Regions from separate parts of the Actinomadura luteofluorescens genome, predicted to be linked through region 1. Evidence: riboswitches for the same ligand, from Rfam matches in the RefSeq annotation. Region 1 holds a riboswitch; each other region holds the start of a gene.
The links. A riboswitch is a leader RNA that binds a small molecule or an ion and turns the genes downstream of it on or off. The one in region 1 is predicted to bind thiamine pyrophosphate.

Region 1 (5,036 bases):
CCTGAGGTCGCGCGCGAGGTAGACCGTGGCCATGCCGCCGCGCGCGATGCGGGACTCAATGCGGTAGCGCCCGTCGAGCACACGCCCGACGAGTGGGTCTGCAACCGTCGTGTCCATCGGTGCGAGTTTACGGGCGAATCCGCATGGATCCCATCAGTCGCGAGTATGAGCCTCGATGAGCCCGGAGGGTGAGGCCTCCGGGGCGCCCGGTTCGGGAGCGACCGGCGGGACGCGGCGGCGCAGGGCCCGCGTGCTGCGGGACACGGCCACGCCGGCGAGGCACAGCAGCCCGCCGCCGAGGGTGACCGGGCCGGGGACCTCGTCGAGGAACAGCCACGACATCCCCACGACGAGCGCGGGCGCGGCGTAGGTGGTGGCGCCCATCTTCCCGGCGGTCGTGCGGGCGAGGGCGTATCCCCAGGTCGTGAAGGCGATCGCGGTCGGGAAGACGCCCAGGTAGACCATGTTGAGGGTGGCGCCCGCGGGGGCGTCCGCGGCCTGCGAGACGAGCTGCCCGGAGAACGGCAGGCACGCGACCGCGCCGATCGCGCAGGCGAACGTGGTGAACTGCAGCGCCGACGCGTGCCGCAGCGCGGGCTTCTGGGCGACGACGCCCGCCGCGTAGGTGACGGCGGCGGCCAGGCAGAGCAGCACCCCGCCGACGGACGACCGGCCGTCGCCCGACATCGACAGCCCGACGACGGCGGCGCCGGCGAACGACACGGCCATGCCGAGCATCAGCCGCGGCGGCAGGCCCTCCTTCAGCAGCCAGCCGCCGAGGAGCGCGATGAGGATCGGCCCGATGTTGACGACGAGGGCGGCGGTGCCCGCGTCCACCAGTTGCTCGCCCCAGTTCAGGACGACCATGTAGGCGCCGAACCACAGGAGGCCGGCGGTGACGATGCCGGGCCACGCGGCCTTGGGCGGCAGGCCCTCGCCCCGGATGAGCCAGAACGTCCCCAGGACGACCGTTCCGGACAGGAGCCGGCCGAGGGCGAGGGCGCCGGGGCTGTACTCGGCGCCCGCGCTGCGGATGGCGACGAAGGCCGAGGCCCAGAACACGACCGTGACCGTGGCCGCCGCCACCGCGAGCTTGCCGGCGCGCGCGCCGCTGTCCTGCTGCATGTCACGCACCTTAGGGAGGGGACGCTTCTATGGACACCGAAGCAATCTGTGTGGTTGCGCCCCGGTACGCCCCAGTCTGGTGGTGCGCGACTTTTCAGGTCCAGCGAATATTTCTACAGGTGGAGCTTAAGCATCGCTACGAAGTCGCGAGGCCGTCGAAGGGGGAGGACGCCTGGGCGTAGCGGCGCTTGGGGATGCGCCCGGCGAGCCGGGCGAGCCGCCCGCCCTCGACCGCGTGCCGCATCGCGGCGGCCATCCGCGCCGGGGACTGCGCGCGGGTGACGGCGGTCGCGAGGAGCACGGCGTCGCAGCCGAGCTCCATGGCCAGCGCCGCGTCCGACGCCGTGCCGAGCCCCGCGTCGAGGATCACCGGGACGTTCGCGCGCTCGACGATCAGCTCGATGTTGTGCGGGTTGCGGATGCCGAGCCCCGACCCGATCGGGGAGCCGAGCGGCATGACGGCCGCGCAGCCGAGCTGCTCCAGCCGGTGCGCCAGGACCGGGTCGTCACTGGTGTAGGGCAGGACGACGAAGCCGTCGTCGACGAGCTGCTCGGCGGCCTCGACCAGCTCGATCGGGTCGGGCAGCAGCGTGCGCTCGTCGGCGATCACCTCCAGCTTGACCCAGTTCGTCCCGAGCGCCTCCCGGGCGAGCTTGGCGGTCAGGACGGCCTCGCCCGCGGTGAAGCAGCCGGCGGTGTTCGGCAGCACCCGGATGCCGCACTCGGTCAGCACGTCCAGCACCGAGCCGCGCGCGGCCGGGTCCACCCTGCGCATCGCGACCGTCGTGAGCTCGGTGCCGGAGGCGGTCAGCGCCTCGCGCAGGACCGCCATGCTGGGCGCCCCGCCCGTTCCCATGATCAGCCGCGAGCCGAGCTCCTCGCCCGCGATGACCAGTCCGTCGGTGTCGTTCATCCTCAGCCTCCCTGGACCGCGGTCAGCACTTCGATGCGGTCGGCGTCCCGCAGGGGCGTGGCCTCCCACTGCGAGCGCCGGACGACCTCGTCGTTCAGCGCCGCGGCCACGCCCGTCGCCGCGGCCGTGACGGACGCGACGACCTCGGCCACGCTCGCGCCGTCGGGCAGCTCGCGCGGCTCACCGTTGACGATCACCTTCATGCGCTCACCTCGGGGGAGAAGCGGTCGGGGGCGAACGGCCCGGCGACCTCGGGGACGGGCCCGTCCAGCAGCATCGCGGACAGGATGTCGGCGCTCACGGGCGTGAGCAGGATGCCGTTGCGGAAGTGCCCCGTGCCCACGAGCAGCCCGGGCAGCGCGGTCGGCCCCATCACGGGCGCGTTGTCGGGGGAGCCGGGCCGCAGCCCGGCGGTGACCTCCGCGAACTCCAGCTCGGTGATGCCCGGCAGCAGCTCGCGGGCGTCGCGCAGCAGCTCCCAGAGCCCGCCGGCGGTGACCCGCGTGTCGAAGCCCAGCTCCTCCTGCGTGGCGCCGAGGACGATCTCGCCGTCCGCGCGCGGCACCAGGTAGACCGACGAGCCCCGGACGAGGCCGCGGGTCGGGCGCCGCAGGAAGGGCGCGCGGGTGCGCAGCCGGATCACCTGGCCCTTGACCGGGCGGACGGGTGGAACGGTCCCGGGAGGCAGGCCGCCGAGGTCGCCCGACCACGGCCCCGCGGCCAGCAGCACCCGGTCCGCGCGGATCACGGTGCCGTCGTCCAGGCCCACGCCGGCGGCGGCGTCGTTCTCGACGACGAGGCGCTCGGCCCGCCGCCGCACGAGCCGGACCCCCAGCCGCTCGCACGCCGCCAGCAGCGCCGGGGCGAGCCTGCGGGGGTCGACCGAGCCGTCCTCGGGGGCGAGCAGGCCGCCGCGCACGCCGGGCGCGAGCATCGGCTCCAGCCGCCGGCACTCGCGGCGGGTGAGCGCCTCGACGGGGATGCCCAGGCTCTCCTGGAAGCGGCGCAGGTCGTCCAGGTGCCGCAGGTCGTCGGAGTCGAACGCGACCTCGATGATCCCGTCGGTGCGGTAGCCGGTCTCCAGGCCGGTCAGTTCCTCCAGTTCGGCGACGAACGCGCCGTACCGGTCGCGGGAGGCGAGGCCGAGTCGCAGCAGCGGCTCCTCGCCGTAGGTCAGCTCGCTGACCGGGGTGAGCATGCCCGCCGCCACCGAGGAGGCCCCGGACGCGGGCGCGGGGTCGACGAGGGTGACGGCGGCCCCGCCGGCGGCGGTGCGCCAGGCGGTGGCGAGGCCGACCACCCCGGCGCCGATGATGACGATCTGCATGCGCGCTCCCTTCGCCGGCATGATCCGGATCAGGTCGTGGCGGTCGGCGGCCCGTTCAGCCGCCCTCTCAGCCCGGTCGCACCGGACTCCCGCGCTCTGTGCTGTTCTGCTGTGCCGTTCTGCTGGCCCCCACCTTACGACCTCGGGGAACCGGGCAACTGCCTGGACACCTGTCCACTCCCGGATCGCCGCCCGTTAGGGTGACCTCCATGGAGAGGGTCATCGTCGTGGGTGGCGGGCTGGCCGGCGTGCGCGCCGTGGAGGCCCTGCGGAGCAAGGGGTACGAGGGCGCGCTGACCCTCGTGTCGGCGGAGCGGCACCGGCCCTACGACCGGCCGCCGCTGTCGAAGGCCGTCCTCGCGGGCGAGTCCGACGACACGACCGTGGACGCCGACTGGGACGCGCTGCGCTGCGAGCTGCTGCTCGGCGAGCGCGCCACCGGCCTGCGGCTGGACGGGCCCGGACGCGGCGGAACGGTGGCGTCCACGGCGGGCGGGCTGCCCTTCGACGGGCTGGTGATCGCGACCGGCGCCGCCCCGATCACGCTGCCGGGGGAGGGGCGCCAGCATGTGCTGCGCACGATCGACGAGGCGCGCGACCTGCGCGCCCGGCTCACCCCCGGCGCCCGCATCGTGATCGTCGGCGCGGGCTGGATCGGCGCCGAGGTCGCCACCGCCGCGGCCCGCCGGGGCTGCGCTGTCACCGTCGTGGAGGCGGCCGACACCCCGCTGGCGGGCGCGCTCGGCCCCGAGGCCGGCGCGCTCACCGCCCCCTGGTACGCCGAGGCGGGCGTCGAGCTGCGGACCGGGGTCAAGGTCGCGGAGGTGCGCGACGGCGGCCTCGCCCTCGCCGGAGGCGGCCGCGTCGAGGCCGACGAGGTGGTCGTCGGCGTCGGGGTCCGTCCCGTCCTGTCCTGGCTGGAGGGCTCCGGGCTGCTGCTGGAGCGCGGCGTCGTCACCGACGGCTCGTTCCGGACCTACATGGGCGAGGAGGACCCCGGCGCGCTGCGCCCGGACGTCGTCGCGGTCGGCGACTGCGCCGCCTGGTGGTCGCACCGCTACGGGCGGCGGCTCCTCGTCGAGCACTGGGACGCGGCGCTGAACGCCCCGGAGGTCGCCGCCGCGACCCTCCTCGGCCAGGAGGCCGTGTACGACGCCGCCCCGTACTTCTGGTCGGAGCAGTTCGGGCGCATGGTCCAGTACGCGGGCGACCACTCGGCGTCCGAGCGGCTCGTGCGCCGGGGCGACCCGTCCGGCCGCAGGTGGGCGGTGGCGTGGCTGACCGGCGACCGCCTCGACGCGATCCTCACCGTCGACCGGCCCCGCGACCTGGTGCAGGCGAGGCGCGTGATCGCCGCCGGGACGCCGGTGGATCCGGAGGCGATCGCCGACCCGGACGTGCCCGTCCGGCAGGCCGTTCGCGGATAGCGATCGGAGAGGACGTAACGGCTGCGCGGGGGGTTTGAGCCTTCCGAAGGCGTGGTAGCAAGGGGGCGTGACGCAGATGCACGCAACCGTTGACAGCGCACTGGACCCCCGCACCGACGCCCTGGCCGGCGAGTGGCTCACCCTCCGGGAGACCGCCGAGCGGCTCGGGATCAAGCCCAACCGGATCAAGCAGCTCATCCACGAGCACCGCATCCTCGCGGTGCGCCGGGGCGGGGAGCCGATG
Region 2 (5,036 bases), 7.7 Mb from region 1:
CCGCCGTCGCGGGCCAGGCTCACCGTCGCGCGTTTCGCGGCGGCGTGCTTGACAACGTTGGTCAGGGCCTCCTGGACGATCCGGTACGCCGCGACCCCGGTCTCCGGGGGCAGCGTCCCGACGTCCCCGTCCCGCAGGTCGACGTCGATCCCGCTGCCGCGCGCGGCGTGCACGAGGCCGGCGACGGCGCGGGCGCCCGGCAGCGTCCCGGGGGCGCCGACGTCCGTGCCGCGCAGGACCTGGAGAGTGCCGCGCAGTTCCGTCCGCGCGTCCCGGCACGTCGAGGCGATGGAGGCGAAGGCGTCGGCCAGCTCCTCCCGGTCGAGCGGCCGGTCCCCGCGCACGAGGTGGGCCGCGGCGCCGGCCCGCACGCCGATCAGGGTGATGCTGTGCGCGAGGAGGTCGTGCAGGTCGCGGGCGATCCGCAGGCGCTCCTCGGCGACCCGCCGCCGCGCCTCCTCCTCCCGCGTGCGCTCGGCCCGCTCGGCCCGCTCGGTGATCGTCGCGAGCCGGGCCCGGTGCACCCGCCACACCTGGACGGCGATGACCACCGACACCACGGCCTCGATGACCGCGATCTGCTCGCGCAGGGAGCCGCCGCCCGCCCGCATCGCCATGCCGATCACGCAGACGGCGAGCAGGGCCGCGGCGACGCCGAGGACGATCCGCACCCGGCGCCCGAGCACCGCGTAGGCGAACAGCGCGATCACCTCGGCGGGCACCAGGGCGTGGTGCTGGTACTGCGCCAGGTGGTAGGGCAGCACCACGGCCACCAGCGCCAGCAGGCCCGGGGCCGGCCACCGCCGGATCAGCGCGAGCGGGACGTGCGCCGCCACCAGCAGCAGCGCGCCCGGCGCGTCCAGTTCCCGGACGCCCGGCCACAGCACCGCGGCCGCGGCCGCGGCCCCCGCCAGCGCCGACGCCGCGAGGGCGTCCTTCACCGTCACATCGACCCGGGGCACCCTCAGCACGCGCCCATTCTCCCCCACTCAGGCGATCTTCGCGCGGCGGCCGCGCCCGGCACGGATGATCTTTCCCCGGCCGCCCCTGCGGAGCCGGAGGACCGCCCTATAGTTCTGCAAACCCCGTCAGGAAGGGCTGACACTTGTCCGTCCCCCCGCCTGCCGTCCCCCCGCCCGGACTCCGCATGACGCTCGGCGCGCACGCGTACCGATGGCCTTTCCGCGTCATGCTCGCAGCGCTGGCGGCCGGCGCGGCCCTCGTACTGGCGACCCGTCCCGGCAGCGGACTGTTCGAGCCGGACGAGGCCCGCCAGGTCCTGCCGCTCTCCGGCGGCGGCTGCCTGCTCGCCGGCCTGGCCGCCGTCCTCTGGGCGGCCCGGATCCACCGGACCCGCCTCATCGTGACCATCGGCGAGAAGGGGGTGGCCCTGCGCCGCGGCAGGCGAAGGGCGGCCGTCCCGGCCGCCGCCGTGGAAGCGATGGGGATCAGGTGGCCCGTCGGCGACCCCGTCTGGACGCTCTGGCTCGACCCGGAGCAGGCGCCGGGCGTCGAGACCGTCGCCGAAGTCGACGGAAGGGCGGTGACCCTGCTGAACAGCGGGTCGCTCCCGTCCGGGTGGCTCCCGGCCGTGCGGAGCGCGGCCGCGGACGCCCTCGGCGCCGCCTGGCGCGTCGTCGACGACGAGGGCGAGGAGGTGCCGCCGCCCGCCGACGGCGCCCTGGCCCGGGCCCGCCACCTCGTCGTGGACGACAGGGGCCGGTACCGCGACCGGCGCGGCGGCACGGTCCTCGCGGTGGCCTGCCGCCGGCGCGGCAGCCGGACCACCGTGCTGCGCGACCCCCACGCCGCCGCGCTGCTGGTGGTCCGCGGCCCGTCCCGGCTGCCGGGCCGCGACCGCGTGCGCGTCCTCGACGCGGCCGGCCGCCCCCTCGGGTTCGTGCGCGGCCCGCGCGAGCCGTCCTTCCACACCGCCGGCGGGATGCTCCTCGGCAGCACCCGCGCGACCGGCGACGGCCACGTCGTCACCGGCATCGACGGCCGCCGCTCGGCCACGCTGCGGATCGGCGGCGGTGACGGCGGCGACGCCGAGGCCCGGGTCGAGCTGGAGCGATCGCCGTCCGCCCCGGACCCCCTGCGCACCCTGGTCCTGGCCCTGCCCGCCGCGCTCCGCGCGGGCGCGTTCTAGCCCATGGCCGGCGGTTGCGGCAACCGGGGCGGCCCGGGTTAACGTCGTGGCGACAGATCGCGGGGGCCCGGCGAACCGGGCTGAGATAGCGGCTGGGACGGCCGCTGACCGCATGAACCTGACCGGGTAATGCCGGCGTAGGGAGAGATCGAGTCGTCATGACCGAACCTGTGGTTCCAGCTGCCCGCAAGACCTACCTCCAGGGCTCGCGCCCGGATGTCCGGGTCCCGATGCGGGAGGTGCCGCTGACCAGCGGCGACGTCGTCGTCCTGTACGACACGTCCGGGCCGTACACCGATCCTGGGAAGGAGACCGACGTACGCAGGGGCCTGCCGCCGCTGCGGGAGTCCTGGATCGCCGAGCGCGGCGACACCGCCCCCTACGAGGGGCGGGCGGCGCGCCCCGAGGACGACGGGCGCCGCTCGTCGCCCCCCGCGGGCGCGGGCGGCCTCCCCCTGGCCGACGGCGAGGACGCCCTGCCGAGGCGGCCGCGGCGCGCCACCGGCGGCGCGGTCACGCAGCGCGCCCACGCGCGGCGCGGGGAGATCACGCCGGAGATGGAGTTCGCCGCGCTGCGCGAGGGCGTGTCCCCGGAGTTCGTCCGGGACGAGCTGGCCGCCGGGCGCGCGGTGCTGCCCGCCAACGTCAACCATCCCGAGATCGAGCCGATGGTGATCGGGCGCAACTTCCTGGTGAAGGTCAACGCCAACATCGGCAACTCGGCCGTCGCGTCCTCGATCGAGGACGAGGTCGAGAAGATGACGTGGGCGACCCGCTGGGGCGCCGACACGATCATGGACCTGTCGACGGGCCGCGACATCCACACCACGCGCGAGTGGATCCTGCGCAACTCGCCCGTGCCGGTCGGGACCGTCCCGCTGTACCAGGCGGTCGAGAAGGTCGGCGGCGACCCGGCGGAGCTCACCTACGAGGTCTTCCGCGACACCGTGATCGAGCAGGCGGAGCAGGGCGTGGACTACATGACCGTCCACGCCGGGGTGCTGCTGTCCTACGTGCCGCTGACGGCGCGGCGCAAGACCGGGATCGTGTCGCGGGGCGGATCGATCATGGCGGCGTGGTGCCTGGCGCACCACGAGGAGAACTTCCTCTACACCCGCTTCGAGGAGCTGTGCGAGATCTTCGCCGCCTACGACGTGACCTGGTCGCTCGGGGACGGGCTGCGTCCCGGCTCCATCGCGGACGCCAACGACGAGGCCCAGTTCGCCGAGCTGCGCACCCAGGGCGAGCTGACGCGGATCGCCGCGCGGTTCGGCAACCAGGTGATGAACGAGGGGCCCGGACACGTCCCCATGCACAAGATCAAGGAGAACGTCGATCTGCAGCAGGAGTGGTGCGACGGGGCGCCGTTCTACACGCTCGGGCCGCTGACCACCGACATCGCGCCCGGCTACGACCACATCACCTCGGCGATCGGCGCCGCGATGATCGGCTGGCACGGCACCGCGATGCTCTGCTACGTCACCCCGAAGGAGCATCTCGGGCTGCCGGACCGCGAGGACGTCAAGGCCGGAGTGATCGCCTACAAGATCGCGGCGCACGCCGCCGACCTCGCCAAGGGCCATCCGGGCGCGCAGGCGTGGGACGACGCGCTGTCGGAGGCGCGGTTCGACTTCCGCTGGGAGGACCAGTTCAACCTGTCGCTCGACCCCGGCACGGCCCGGTCCTTCCATGACGCGACGCTCCCGGCGGCGCCGGCGAAGACGGCGCACTTCTGCTCGATGTGCGGGCCGCACTTCTGCTCCATGAAGATCACGCGGGACGTGCGGCGGTTCGCGGCCGAGCGCGGGCTCGACGACGAGGCGGGGCTCGCCGCCGGGATGCGGGAGAAGGCCGAGGAGTTCAGGGCCGCCGGCGGCCGCCTGCACCTGCCGGTCTCGCCCGCCGACTCTTAATCCGCTTGTCAAGCGGCGAGGGTGAGGGGAGGTGCGGGTTGGTAGGTGCGGTTGTCGCGCAGGAGTGCCCACAGGACGTTGACGCGGCGGCGGGCGAGGGCGAGGACTGCTTGGGTGTGGCGTTTGCCCTCAGCTCGTTTGCGGTCGTAAAAGCGTCGAGATTCAGGGCAGGACTGGATGCTGAGCAGCGCGGAGGTATAGAAGACGCGTTGCAGGGGCCTGCTGTATCTCTGAGGCCTGTGCAGGTTGCCGCTGATGCGTCCGGAGTCGCGGGGCAGCGGGGTGACGCCGGCGAGGCTGGCGAGCTGGTCGGCGGTGGCGAAGCGGCTCATCTTGCCGGTGGCCGCGATGAACTCGGCGCCGAGCAGCACCCCGATGCCGGGCATGCTGACGATCACCTTTGCGGACGGATGGCGGCGAAACCGGTCCTCGATGAGCTGGTCGAGTTCTTTGATCTGCTCGTTGAGGGTGGTCACCCCCCGGGCGAGCTGGGCGGCCAGCAGCGCGGCCGTCCGCTCGGCGGGCAGGGGGGTGTGCTGGGATCGTGCGGCGGCGATGGCCTTGCTCGCCAGAGCGGCGGCGTTACGGACCTTGCGGTCCTTCAACCAGATGGTGAGGCCGTCAACGCCGATCTCGCGCAGCGCTGCGGGGGTCTGGAAGCCGGTCAGCAGCACCAGTGGCCCCTTGGTGGTGAGGTCAAGGGCGCGCTGGAGGGCGGGGCAGATGGCCAGCAGCTGGTCATGCAGCCGGTTCACCGCCCGAGTCCGGTCGGCCGCCAGGTCTGTGCGGCGGGCGACCAGCATCCGCAGCTCGATGACCAGTTCGTCGTCGCCGTCCAGGACGGTCAGATCACGACGCATCCGGGCCTGGTCGGCGATGATCAGGGCGTCCTTGGCGTCGGTCTTGCCTGCGCCGCGGTAACCCTCGGCGGCCCGGTTGACCACGATGCCGGGCACGTAGACGACCTTGTGGCC
Region 3 (5,036 bases), 2.8 Mb from region 1:
AGCCGCCGCCGCAGCAGCCCGCTGACCTGTACGGATCGCCGATCCTCGTCTACGACCAGCCGGCGCAGTTCTTCTCGACAGAGGCCAATTACACGATCTGGAGCCCGCAGGGGCAGCCCGCGGCGTACGTCAGAGAACAAGGCGTGAGCGGCGCGAAGAAGGCCCTGCGCGTCATGAACCAGAACAGCCAGACCAAGGCCGAGCGCAAGCTGTCGATCCTCCGCCCGGACGGCATGCCGTACTTCCTGTTCTACAAGCCCTACGGGTTCATGGGCACGCCCGTGATGCAGGTCCTGACCCCGCACGGCGGGCTGATCGGGCACCTGCGCAAGCGCGCGATGCGCGGCTGGGAGATCCTCGACCCGCACGAGCGGCAGATCGGCTACTACGAGCTGCTGAGCGGCCGGATCACCGACTGGCAGCAGCAGGAGCTGGCCCGGATGCAGCGCGGGTTCGCCGGGATGGGCGATCTCTTCTCCCAGGTGTTCACCGGGGCCGACCGCTACGTCCTGCGGATGCGCGTCCAGTTGCAGGAGCCGATGCGCACGCTCGTGCTGGCCTGCCCGCTGGCGTTCGACACCGCTGTCTCCCAGAACCGCAGCCTCGGCGGCCTGTTCTGACCCGCGTTCCGCGCCGCGAGAGGCGTCAGGCCCCGGCGGGCGCCGGGGCCTGACACTCGGGTCGGTGGACGGAGCCGGAACGGGGATGGCTCGTCCGGACGGGCGGAAGGGTTCAGCGGACCTTCGGGACGTTCCCGAAGACCGGGCCGATCTGGCTCCAGCGGTGCAGCTGGCAGCCGTCGTCGCGGGTGAACGTGGTGTCGATCTGCTTGCCCCGCCAGGTGCCCTTGACCGTGGCGATCTCCGGACCGCCGTAGATCTTGGTGCACATCTGGTCCTTGGGGACGGGTGCGAAGGGTTCCTTCACCTTGGTGAGCGCCGCGCAGGCGCCGGCCGCCTCGGGATGGTCGCCGCCGGGCGGTTCGCAGGTCAGCCGCCAGGTCTTGGCGGGCGCCTCCTTGGAGGCCTTGACCTGCACGGTGAGTGTGTCCGCCGGTGAGCCGGACGGCTGCAGGGACGTCGTGCCCGAAGGCCCTCCGGCGGAGTTTCCGTTTGCCTGTTCGTCGCCGCAGGCGGCCGTGGACAGGAGCATGGCCAGCCCGGGCGCTGCGAAAAGGAGCGTCCGATACCGCATGCGTGATTCGACGCAGGGGGGCTTCGCGCGGTTCCATGGGGGGTGTGATGAATTTCGGGGAAGACGTACCGGCCGTTGTCGCCGCGGACGTTCCGCAGGACGGCTACCTGCTGGACGTCCGGGAACAGGACGAGTGGGACGCGGGCCACGCGCCCGCGGCGGTCCACATCCCCATGCGCCAGCTCGGCGACCGCGCCGGGGAGGTCCCGCGCGACCGGGAGGTCTACGTGATCTGCCGTTCCGGGGCGCGGTCCGCGCAGGTCACGTCCGCGCTGAACCAGGCGGGGTGGCTGGCGAGGAACGTCGACGACGGCATGCACGGGTGGGCCGGCGCCGGGCGCCCGATGGAGGGCGCGGGGGACGGCCCGCCCTATGTCGCCTGATCGGGCGGACGCCGAGTGATCTGACCCGGATGCCCTCTTTTGGGGGATGACGGGCGGTTGTACGATCGGGCCTGACCGATAACCGCGGGAGCTCGGGCCAGAGCCGGGCTGAGAGGGCGGCCTCCGAGGCGTCGCCGACCGCATGAACCTGTCCGGGTAATGCCGGCGTAGGGAGTGTGCGTCCCGTGACGTCCGATGTCGAAAAGCGCCCTGAGGGCGAGCGCGCCCGCGACGAGGTCCCCTTCACCCTCGACGAGCCCGCCCCCAAGGTCCTCGGATTCTGGGACCAGAGCGCCTTCTGGGGGAACCTCGGCGTCAGCCTCCTGGCCTTCTCCGGCGCCTACACCGTCCTCGCGCCGGACGCCGACGGCCGGCCGACGATCTCGATCATGGCGGGCATCGTCGCGATGGCCGTCGGGACGGCCCTCGGCGGGCTGATGCTCGGGCTCGCCGCCGTGCCCGGGGCGCGCACCGGGCAGCCCGCGATGGTGCTGCTGCGCGGCCTGTTCGGGGCGCGGCTGTCGTACGCGCCGACCGTCCTCAACATCGCCCAGCTGATCGGGTGGGGGACGTTCGAGCTGATCGTCATCGCCGACGCCGCCCGCGAGCTGTGGGACGGCGTCCCGCGCTGGGGCTACGTGGTCGCCGCCGGCGCGATCACGACCGTGCTGACGGTCTGGCCGCTCGGCTCGGTGCGGCTGCTGCGCCGCTACGTGACCGTCGCGGTGGCGATCGCGCTCGTGTACTTCTACGTCCGGCTCGTCCAGGAGCCGCTGCCCGACCTGACGCAGGGCTCGTGGGGCGGGTTCTGGCTCGGCGCCGACGCCGCGCTGGCCGTGTCGATCTCCTGGGTCCCGGTCGCCGCCGACTACACCCGGCACGCGCGCACCGAGCGCGGGGCGTTCGGAGCCGCGGCCGTCGGCTACTCCGTCACGCAGATCGTCGCCTACGTCCTCGGGCTGCTCGCGCTGGCGCTGGTCGCGGGCGATTCGGAAAGGATCTTCGACCCGTTCCTCGGCGCCTCGCTGGGCGTGGTGTTCTTCGCGGTGTTCGTGCTGCGGGAGGCCGACCAGTCGTTCGCCGACACCTACTCCACGGCGGTGTCGATCCAGAACCTGTTCCCCCGGGCCGACCGCCGGGTGCTGAGCGTGGCGCTCGGCATCGGCATCACCGTGCTCGCGCTGGTCCTGGACATCGGTGACTACGCGGGCTTCCTGTCGCTGATCGGGTCGGTGTTCGTGCCGATGCTCGGCGTGCTCGCCGCCGACTTCTTCCTCGGCCGCCGCCGGGCGGGCGGATGGGACGTCTCGCGGACCGCGCCGTCCCGCTGGGGCATGATCGCGGCATGGGCGGCGGGGTTCGTCGTCTACCAGCTCGTCAACCCGGGAACGGTCGCCCGCTGGGCCGGGTTCTGGTCGGACGTCCGGGACGCGCTGCACTTCACGCCGCAGACGTGGATGAGCGCCTCGCTGCTGTCGTTCCTGGTCGCAGGGGTCGCGGCCCTGCTCATCGGGAGGCTTACCAGACGGTAAGGTTTGGGTCGAAGGCAAGTTTCGGCGCAAGTTGCCCGGCGGCATGCCGGAGTCCGGTGGCACGATGACAGACGTGTATCAGCACGTGCACGATCCGATCGCGCGGGCCGTCATCGAGAGCGCCGCGGACGCGATCGTAGCCGTGGACCAGCGGCACCGGGTCACCGTCTGGAATCCGGCGGCCGAGCGCATGTTCGGCTGGAGCGCCGGGGAGATGCTCGGCCGGGTCCCGCCGATCGTCCCCGACGAGCTGAAGGCCGAGCACAACGCCGTCCAGGAGCGGCTGCTCACCCGGCGGGGCGGCGAGGGCGAGAGCGACGGCGGGCAGATCTCGATCGCCACCCGCCGCTTCCACCGCGGCGGCCGGCTCATCGACGTGCGCATCGACACCAGCCTGCTGAAGGACCCGAACGGCACGCTGCTCGGCTGGGTCGGGGTGTACCACCCGGTCGAGGACGACGAGATCGTCCAGAACCGGATGACCGAGCGGGCGCGGCTGGTCCGGCGGCTGAACGACATCGTCGCCGACCTCGGCGCCGAGCTCGACCTCGCCGTCGTGCTCGACCGGATCACCGCCGCGCTCATCGAGCTGACCGGCGCCGACGCCGGCGGCTTCGTCAAGATCGAGGGCGAGCGGCTGCGGCTGGTCAGCATGTCGGGGCTGCCGGAGCGGATGCGCGGCCGGTGCGCCGAGCTGCGGCCGAGCCTGGTCGGGGAGCTGCTGCGGTCGGGCAAGACCGTGAAGCTCGCGACGGGCGAGCGGCGCCTCGGCGACCTGATCTGGTCGGAGCTGCCCGGCCTGCACACGATCGCCCTCGGCCTGTCGTACCTGCAGAACCGGCCGTACGGCGCGCTGTACGCGCTGTTCTCCGGACGCAAGGTCGGGCACACCGAGCTCGAACTGCTGGAGCTGCTCGCCGGGCACGCCGGGGTCGCGGTCGGCAACGCCGTCGCCTACGCGGAGGTCGTCCGGCAGCGGGCGCACGAGCGCGCCGTCATCGACTCCAGCGCCGACGGCATCGCGGTGCTGGACCACGACCTGGTCGTCCGGCACTGGAACAACGCCGCGCAGACCCTCACCGGCATCCCGCCGCAGGACGCGATCGGGCGCCCGCTGCCGTTCGACATGCCCGCGCTCGGCGAGATGCTCACCTTCCGCCTGGAGTCGGGGACCTGGCTGAACGTGCTGGCCGCCGAGATCGAGGAGACCGGCGAGCTGGTCGTCGACTTCCGCGACGTCTCGGAGGCCAAGGCGCTGGAGGAGGCCAAGGACCTGTTCCTCGCCACGACCAGCCATGAGCTGCGGACGCCGATCACGGTCGTGCAGGGGTTCGCGTCCACGCTGGTCAACCGGTGGGACGAGCTGCCCGACGCCGACCGCCGCGCCGCCGTCGCGACCATCGCCGAGCGCGCCCAGTCGCTCGCGCGGCTCGTCGAGCACCTGTTGCTCGGTTCCCGCGCCGGGGCCGACGAGCTGGCGGTGACGATCGAGCCGTTCGACCTCGTCCGCGTCCTGGAGGGCGTGGTCGGCGGGTTCCGCTCGCTGTCGCCGCTGCACCGGGTGGAGCTGGAGATCGATCCGGACCTGCCGCCGTGCGACGGGGACGCGATGGCCACCGACATCGTCCTCGGGCAGCTGCTGGAGAACGCGTTCAAGTACTCCCCGGACGGCGGGACCGTGCGGGTGCGGGCCCGCCGCGAGGGCGCGGGCATCGTCGTCACGGTCTCCGACGAGGGCATCGGCATCCCGATCGGCGACCACGAGCGCATCTTCGAGCGGTTCGTCCAGGGGGACGCGGGGGACCGCCGCAGGTTCGGCGGCATCGGGCTCGGCCTCTACATCGTCAAACGGCTGACGGAGGCGCAGGGCGGCACGATCTCCGCGCACCCGGCACGGCGTGAGACATCTCACATCGAAACCCCCCAA

Region 2: it holds a riboswitch for thiamine pyrophosphate, as region 1 does, so the genes downstream of both, thiC (phosphomethylpyrimidine synthase ThiC) here and thiO (glycine oxidase ThiO) in region 1, are expected to answer to the same signal.
Region 3: it holds a riboswitch for thiamine pyrophosphate, as region 1 does, so the genes downstream of both, BJY14_RS20525 (purine-cytosine permease family protein) here and thiO (glycine oxidase ThiO) in region 1, are expected to answer to the same signal.

Annotation. Positions count from the first base shown of each region.
Region 1 is NZ_JACCBA010000001.1:1,604,347-1,609,382, reverse strand. It holds gene pknB (Stk1 family PASTA domain-containing Ser/Thr kinase) at 1-117, opposite strand, end outside; gene BJY14_RS07185 (DMT family transporter) at 154-1,125, opposite strand; gene BJY14_RS07180 (thiazole synthase) at 1,262-2,038, opposite strand; gene thiS (sulfur carrier protein ThiS) at 2,041-2,241, opposite strand; gene thiO (glycine oxidase ThiO) at 2,238-3,365, opposite strand; TPP riboswitch at 3,355-3,468, opposite strand; gene BJY14_RS07165 (NAD(P)/FAD-dependent oxidoreductase) at 3,575-4,792, shown strand; gene BJY14_RS07160 (Rv2175c family DNA-binding protein) at 4,869-5,036, shown strand, end outside.
Region 2 is NZ_JACCBA010000001.1:9,342,435-9,347,470, reverse strand. It holds gene BJY14_RS42950 (sensor histidine kinase) at 1-971, opposite strand, end outside; gene BJY14_RS42945 (hypothetical protein) at 1,190-2,149, shown strand; TPP riboswitch at 2,199-2,312, shown strand; gene thiC (phosphomethylpyrimidine synthase ThiC) at 2,308-4,062, shown strand; gene BJY14_RS42935 (IS110 family RNA-guided transposase) at 4,071-5,036, opposite strand, start outside.
Region 3 is NZ_JACCBA010000001.1:4,432,792-4,437,827, reverse strand. It holds gene BJY14_RS20540 (LURP-one-related/scramblase family protein) at 1-620, shown strand, start outside; gene BJY14_RS20535 (SSI family serine proteinase inhibitor) at 733-1,038, opposite strand; gene BJY14_RS20530 (rhodanese-like domain-containing protein) at 1,242-1,577, shown strand; TPP riboswitch at 1,652-1,768, shown strand; gene BJY14_RS20525 (purine-cytosine permease family protein) at 1,763-3,109, shown strand; gene BJY14_RS20520 (sensor histidine kinase) at 3,174-5,036, shown strand, end outside.